DNA from 3 places in the Caballeronia sp. NCF2 genome. Region 2 is predicted to be linked to each of the others. Evidence: predicted binding sites of a transcription regulator. Region 2 holds the regulator's gene; each other region holds the start of a gene.
The links. The regulator LexA, encoded in region 2, represses DNA repair genes until DNA is damaged. The targets are predictions, from matches to a motif close to ACTGTATNNNNATACAGT.
Positions count from the first base shown of each region.

Region 1 (2,247 bases), on a different contig from region 2:
GGCAAGGTCGAACGATAGTTGCGGTCGAGCGTGACGGTCGCGGCGGGCGGATCGAAGTGGCCGGGAAAATCGAGGATGTTGCGCACCGTCGCGCCGCGAAACGAGTAGATGGATTGCGCATCGTCGCCGACGACGGTAAGGCCGCGCCCGTCCGGTTTCATCGCGAGAAGAATGGATGCCTGCAGACGGTTCGTGTCCTGATATTCGTCGACGAGAACGTGATCGAAGCGGCTCGCGAGATCGGCGGCAATCGACGGCTCCGCCGCGAGATGCGACCAGTAGAGCAGCAGATCGTCGTAATCGAGCACGCTTTGCGCCTGTTTCGCGCTGACGTACGCGGCGAAGAGGCGCTTCAGGTCCGCTTCCCACTCGCGGCACCACGGATACGACTGATCGAGCACGGTCGCCAGGGACGCGCCGGTGTTGACGACGCGCGAGTAGATCGCGAAGCACGTCGATTTGGCGGGAAAGCGCTTTTCCTTCGACGACAAACCGAGCTCGTGCCGCACGAGGTTCATGAGATCGGCCGAATCCTCGCGATCGTTGATGGTGAACGACGGCGCGAGCCCGACGAGATCGGCGTAATCGCGCAACAGCCGCGCGCCGACGCTATGGAACGTGCCCGACCACGACAAACCCTGCGCGATTGCGCTTCTCGTGCCGAGCGCGTTCATTGCGATGCGCGACACCCGCCGCGTCATTTCGAGCGCCGCGCGGCGCGAAAACGTGAGCAGCAGGATGCGATGCGGATCCGCGCCTTTCACCAGCAGATGCGCGACGCGATGCGCGAGCGTGTTGGTCTTGCCCGATCCCGCGCCCGCGATGACGAGCAGCGGCCCGCCCGCGCGCCCCGGTTCGTCGACGCCGAATTCGACGGCCTGACGCTGCGCCTCGTTGAGCTTCGCGAGATAGTCGGCGACCTGTTTTGTGGTGGATTCGTCGGCGGTGTCGGGGAGCGTGAGCACGGGAGAAAAGGCGGCGGGAAATGAGTGACGCACACTGTATATCCATACAACCCGCACGCGCAAGCCTTTGGCTCGACAAGGGTTTTGGCCCCAAATGCAACGAGCCCGGCTCGCACGGAACCGGGCTCGCATCGCTGCAAAAGATTTGCGTCAGTCGGCCTTCTTCGCGTTCTTGAGCTTCGCTTCGGCGGCGGCTTCATTGGCGTCCGATTGCGCCTCGGTCTTTTTCTTGTCGGCCTTGGCTTGCGCGACGGCCGCCTTCTTGTCGGCCTTGCTCTGTTCCTTCGCGGCCCTTTGATCGGCGGCAGTCGGCGTATCCGACGCCGTTTGTGCGAACGATGCCACGCTCGCGCTCGCGAACGTCCCCGCGATCAGCGCGGCCAGCAGTGCATGAGTTTTTCGATTCATGGTCTTCTCCCTTGTTCGATGCCGCGAGCCGCGCCAAACGCGAGCTCGCGGCGATTCCCGGTTCGCCCGCTTAATGCTGCAAGCCGGTGTCCTTCGGTGCGTTCGGCTCGGTCGCGTTCAATTCGGCCTTGGCGGCGTCCTTGTCCGCCTTGCGATTGATCTTCGCGTTCTTCACCTCTTCCTTGTACTGCGCCTTGGCCTGCTCGGTCTGCGCCTTCAATTCGGCCTTCGACGCCTTCTTCGACGCGCTGTATTCGGCGTTCGCCTTCGCATTGGCATTGCGGCGCTCGACGAGCGGATCGGTCGGCGCGGGCGCGACGAGGTTCTGCGGCGGCGGCGTCATCGGCTGTTGGGCTTGCATCGGCTGCACTTGCGCTTGCGTTTGAGTCTGCACCGGTGCGGACTGGGTCGCGGTTTGCGCATAAGCGCCCGAAGCGGCGAAAGTGGCGATGGCGGAGCCGATCAAAAGGATTCGTGCGCGAGTCATGAGCTAGTCCTCTCTTTAGTTGGCGTCGGCGGCGCTCTTACGACGGTGAAACGAGCGATCCGCGCGACTTTTGTCGATTGGAAAGATGACCGAAGCTGCATCGATCAAATGGTCGGACCGGCGGTCAATCGGGCAAGTTCGCGAAAATCAGTCACTGTTACCGACGGTTTCATCTGGCTACATTTGCCAACGAGCGCGCTTGCGTGGGGATTACCGGTCCTCGCGATCCCTGAGCACGGCGCATGCCCGGCGTGGTTTATCATTGAGCCCTTCCCGCATTCCCGCCTTGCCCGCCTCATGCCGCCACTCCAATTCACCCTGACGGGCGACTTCATCGAACTCCACAATCTGCTCAAGCTGATGGGCCTCGCGGACAGCGGCGGCTCG
Region 1 covers NZ_JALQDN010000021.1:20,989-23,235, forward strand. Annotated here, with positions in the region: gene NCS02_RS10295 (ATP-dependent helicase) at 1-965, opposite strand, end outside; gene NCS02_RS10300 (hypothetical protein) at 1,116-1,373, opposite strand; gene NCS02_RS10305 (hypothetical protein) at 1,444-1,860, opposite strand; gene NCS02_RS10310 (RNA-binding S4 domain-containing protein) at 2,158-2,247, shown strand, end outside.
Region 1: a site for LexA is predicted at 999-1,016, ahead of NCS02_RS10295 (ATP-dependent helicase). Genes of this name have one in related genera too.

Region 2 (2,247 bases):
ATGAGCACGTCGCCCTGACCGCGCTGCACGAAGCTCGTCGTCGCGCCGCGCGCGCCGGAATCCAGCACGCCGGCGTTCTTGTAGAGCTTCGTCACGAACTCCTTGGCGGTCTGCTCGTTGCCGCCCGGCTTGTGCTGCGCGTACGCCCACGCCGCGAGGTAGTTCCAGCGCGCGCCGCCCGATGTCTTCGGATTCGGCGTGACGATCGACACGCCCGGCTTCGTCAGATCGTCCCAGTCCTTGATGTGCTTCGGATTGCCCTTGCGCACGAGAAACACGATCGTCGACGTGTACGGCGATGCGTTGTCCGGCAGGCGCTTCTGCCAGTCCGCGCCGACGAGTCCCTTGCCCGCGAGCGCGTCGATGTCATAAGCGAGTGCGAGCGTAACGACGTCCGCCTGCAGTCCGTCGATGACCGCGCGCGCCTGGCCGCCCGACCCGCCATGCGACTGCTTGAAGGTTACGGTCTCGCCCGTCTCCGCCTTCCACTTTTTCGCGAAAGCCTGATTGAAGTCCTGATACAGCTCGCGAGTCGGGTCGTAGGAAACGTTCAGAAACGACGTATCCGCCTGCGCCGGCGCCGTCATGATCAAACCCGCCGCGCCGAGCGTCGCCGCAGCAAGAAGCCGTCGCAATCCCGTGTTGATGCTTTGCATTCCCCGTTCTCCGTCTTATCGAATTGACGGAATCAGTCTAACGAGGCCTCTATATGATTGAAAATAATCGTTATTCACTTTTTTATACGTAAAACTGCTAAGAACGATATTCCTGGATGGAAGAAGCGCCGGCGGGCGCGATCCGACGGTGCGGAGGCTTCGTGGCCGCGAACTTAAAGTAAAGCTTGAAAAGCGCCAAATACTGTATAAAAATACAGTCACCTGTCCATTCATACAGTGCATCAGGGGCTCGAGCCAGTGACCAAAACATCAAAACTTACCGCGCGGCAGCAGCAGGTGTTCGAACTCATCCAGCGCGCGATCGACCGCACGGGCTTTCCGCCCACGCGCGCCGAGATCGCGGCGGAGCTCGGCTTCAGTTCGGCCAATTCCGCCGAGGAGCACCTCAGGGCGCTGGCCCGCAAGGGCGTCATCGAGCTGGCGGCGGGTTCGTCGCGCGGCATCCGGCTGCTCGGCGATGCATCTCGCATCGATCGGTCCGAGGAGCTGCCGCATCAGTTCACGCTGCCGCATCAGAGCATCATGCAATTGTCTCTGCCGCTCGTCGGCCGGGTCGCGGCGGGGAGTCCTATCCTCGCGCAAGAGCACATCTCGCAGCACTATGCGTGCGACCCCGCGCTCTTCTCCAGCAAGCCGGACTATCTGTTGAAGGTGCGCGGCCTCTCGATGCGCGACGCAGGCATTCTCGACGGCGATCTTCTCGCCGTGCAAAAGCGCAACGAAGCGAAAGACGGACAGATCGTCGTCGCGCGTCTTGGCGACGACGTCACGGTCAAGCGCTGGAAACGGCGCGCGGACGGCGTCGAACTCATCGCCGAAAACCCCGAGTATGAAAACATCTTCGTGCGCGCCGGCAGCGGCGATTTCGCGCTTGAAGGCATTGCCGTCGGGCTGATCCGCTCCGGCGAATTCTGATGTTGGCCCGCGAACGGGCAAGGCACGAAAGTCGAAGCACATTACTTTCGCACCGAGACACGAAATGTCTCATTGACATCGCAAGATAGCCTCACCAACCGCTTTCGACACCTGATTCAGGCGTCTCACAACACAACAAGCATGACGGCCACCGCGCGCGGTGCGCCGCGGTGCGTCCTATCGTCTGGAGAGTCATCATGGAACGTTTTGCCCGTCTGCTGCCCTTCCGTCAATTCGGCCGCCTGCGCCATCTGCGCACGCTGATCGCCTGCGGCATGCCGCGCGCCGAAGCCACGCCCGATCTCTTCAACGAAATGCCCGCGTTGCCGTCCCGTCAGCCGGCCTTCGCTCGCGTTTCCCTCAACAGCACGGTGCACGCCGAGGCCGAGCAGCGCGCGCCAGTGCGCGTGTATCGCGGGCAATCGCGCGTGATTCTGGTGGGCAAGATCGACGAGGTTTCGCGCATGATCGACCGCTGCATCGCCGAGGAAAATGCCGGGCTGGCCGGCGGAATCCTCGCCTGAATGGAACGCCATCGCACGCACGACGTGAATTCACGGGATTTAACCGGCGCCCGCGCGGTCAATCCGTAATTCACGTTTTGCAAGAGGCTTGGCCCAAGCATGTCCCGCACTACCCGTTCTATTGTCGTTAC
Region 2 covers NZ_JALQDN010000011.1:16,422-18,668, reverse strand. Annotated here, with positions in the region: gene NCS02_RS06910 (sulfate ABC transporter substrate-binding protein) at 1-656, opposite strand, end outside; gene lexA (transcriptional repressor LexA) at 915-1,592, shown strand; gene NCS02_RS06900 (hypothetical protein) at 1,790-2,116, shown strand; gene NCS02_RS06895 (DUF2939 domain-containing protein) at 2,216-2,247, shown strand, end outside.

Region 3 (2,247 bases), on a different contig from region 2:
GAACGGTTCCATTGAGGTCGATGCGTCGGGTGCGACGCGTCGTCTGAAGGTGGGGGAAACCGCGCGGTATGCCGCGGACGAGGCGCACGCGATCCGGAATGTCGGGCGCGCGGAGGCCAAGGCGTTGCTCGTCGTCATCCACGGCTGATGCGCTGAGCGTCCGGAACTTTTTGCGCATAAAGTCGGCGCGCCGCCGTGCGCCGCCAATAAAAACGGGACGCGCATCGAGCACGTCCCGCTCAAAGCGGCGCCGGAGTCGCGGCGCCGGTTGCCCGTCTTACGGGTTCTTTTTCACGCTGTCCTTCAGATCCTCGCGTGCATCGCCCACGCCTTTCTGGACCTTGCCGGCTGCTTGCTGCATGTCGCCCTTGGCTTCCTGCGCCTTGTCCCCAGTCATTTTGCCGACGCCCTCGTTGATCTTTCCCTTGACCTGCTTGCCAACGCCTTCGGCTTGATCCTTGTTCATGTCAGTTCTCCCGTGGTTTGCAGCGCTGTTGGCCGCGCGGTGCCGTCGAACGAACGCAGAAACTGCCTGCGCGTTCCGCTCAGGAGTTTCCCAAGCACGGTTGAACGATGCGCTTTGTCGGCAGGCGCGCATAGCCGCGCATGTCTGAAACGCACGTAGGCGGAATCGCACATACACCCGGTTCGACTAGCGCGACGCTATTTTCATTGCAACAAGTACTGTATATTTGTACAGTACAATAAGACCGGCCGGAAGGGGTGGATCATGGAGTCGAATGGTGAAAACCTGAGCAGAAGGCAGTTCGCCCGCGCGGTGCATGACCTCGAGCGCATCACGCGTCAGATCGCGGGGCGTTACATCGATAAAGGAGTGCCGCTGACCTGGCGGCTGTTGCATGCCATCGAGGCGGAGGCCGTCGCGGACCTCGGATTCGCGGGACGACACGAAGCCGCCTTGCGCGAGCTGTTCGCGCGTCCCGATGACTTTCATTTCCCCGAAACCGATGACGTCGTCGACGTTGCATCCTCGGATGCCTTGCCCGCCGTTTTCGCCTTCGCCGTAGACGCCTACGAGCGCGCATCGCGACAGGATCGGCAACGAGCAGTCAGCGCTGCGCATTGACGCATCCCCGCGGCACGCGACTGAACCCGCGTGCCCCGGTTCATGTCATCGCGCAGCGGATCGTTTCACGGCGCGAACTCCGCCGCGATGTCCGCATCCGAACGCGATTCGAGCTTGCCGTCCCGGCACGCAACGCGAAACACCTCGTAGTCCTTTTCCACCTGATCCGCGTAGGCGCGACCGTAGCGCACTAGAACGTCGGCCATTCGATCGCTGTTGCCCAGGTAGCCCGAGATTTCCGGCGCGCATCCGCCGGACTTCGCGTGCGCGCGGGCAAGCGCCCAGCCGCAAAGCACGGCGTACTCGCGAAAGACGTCGTCGCTGAAAGTATCGAGTTCTGCGGAAATTTTCATGTCGCGTAACTGGCGGATGTAGAGCGTGCGCCCGAGCGGTCCGGTCGCCCAGCCGAGAAACGGGTCCGTGGCGGCCTGCATCAGACGTTGTCCGTGAACGACGCGGTGCCCGTCGTGTTTGATATCGTCGGCGTGCTTCGCATGTTTCGTGAATCTCGCGACGACCGACGTCGATGCCTCCTTCATCTGCAGGAAAAGCGGCTTGTCGTGATGATCCGTGAGCAGCAAAACGAGGCAGCGCGTGCCGACGCTGCCCACGCCGACCACCTTGAACGCGACATCCTGCAGGCTGAATTGCGACAGCAATCTCGCGCGCTCCGGCGTAAGCGTCGCGACATAACCGCGCACGAGCGTCGCGAGCGCATCTTCACGACTGGCTTTGAGCGTCATCCAGCCGTCGTTCTTATCGATCAGCGTGCTCTTGCCGTGGATGTGAAACACGGCAGGCGGCGCATCGCGAATGCGCCACGTGTCGCCGGTTCGGTCGGCGAGTTTCGGCAGCATCGTTTCGTGCGTGCGGCGCGAAGCCCGTTCGATGCCGCGCTTGATGCGCCGCCGCGCGTCTTCGCTCTGCACGGCCTGGTACATGCGATCGAAGGTGATGCGCTCGTACCAGAGATCGAGCACGCTCATTTCAGCGTACTCGCGCAGATGCGTCTGATAACTGCGCGCGGCGACAAACGCGAACTCGTCCGCAGCCAGATCGCCGTGGCCGAGATGCCGGCCGGCGATCGTGAAGCTCGCGACCAACCGTTTCAAATCCCATTCCCACGGACCGGGCGCGGTTTCGTCGAAGTCGTTGAGATC
Region 3 covers NZ_JALQDN010000057.1:42,123-44,369, forward strand. Annotated here, with positions in the region: gene NCS02_RS20440 (helix-turn-helix domain-containing protein) at 1-148, shown strand, start outside; gene NCS02_RS20445 (CsbD family protein) at 278-466, opposite strand; gene NCS02_RS20450 (DUF2471 family protein) at 731-1,087, shown strand; gene NCS02_RS20455 (DUF2252 domain-containing protein) at 1,153-2,247, opposite strand, start outside.
Region 3: a site for LexA is predicted at 684-701, ahead of NCS02_RS20450 (DUF2471 family protein). Genes of this name have one in related genera too.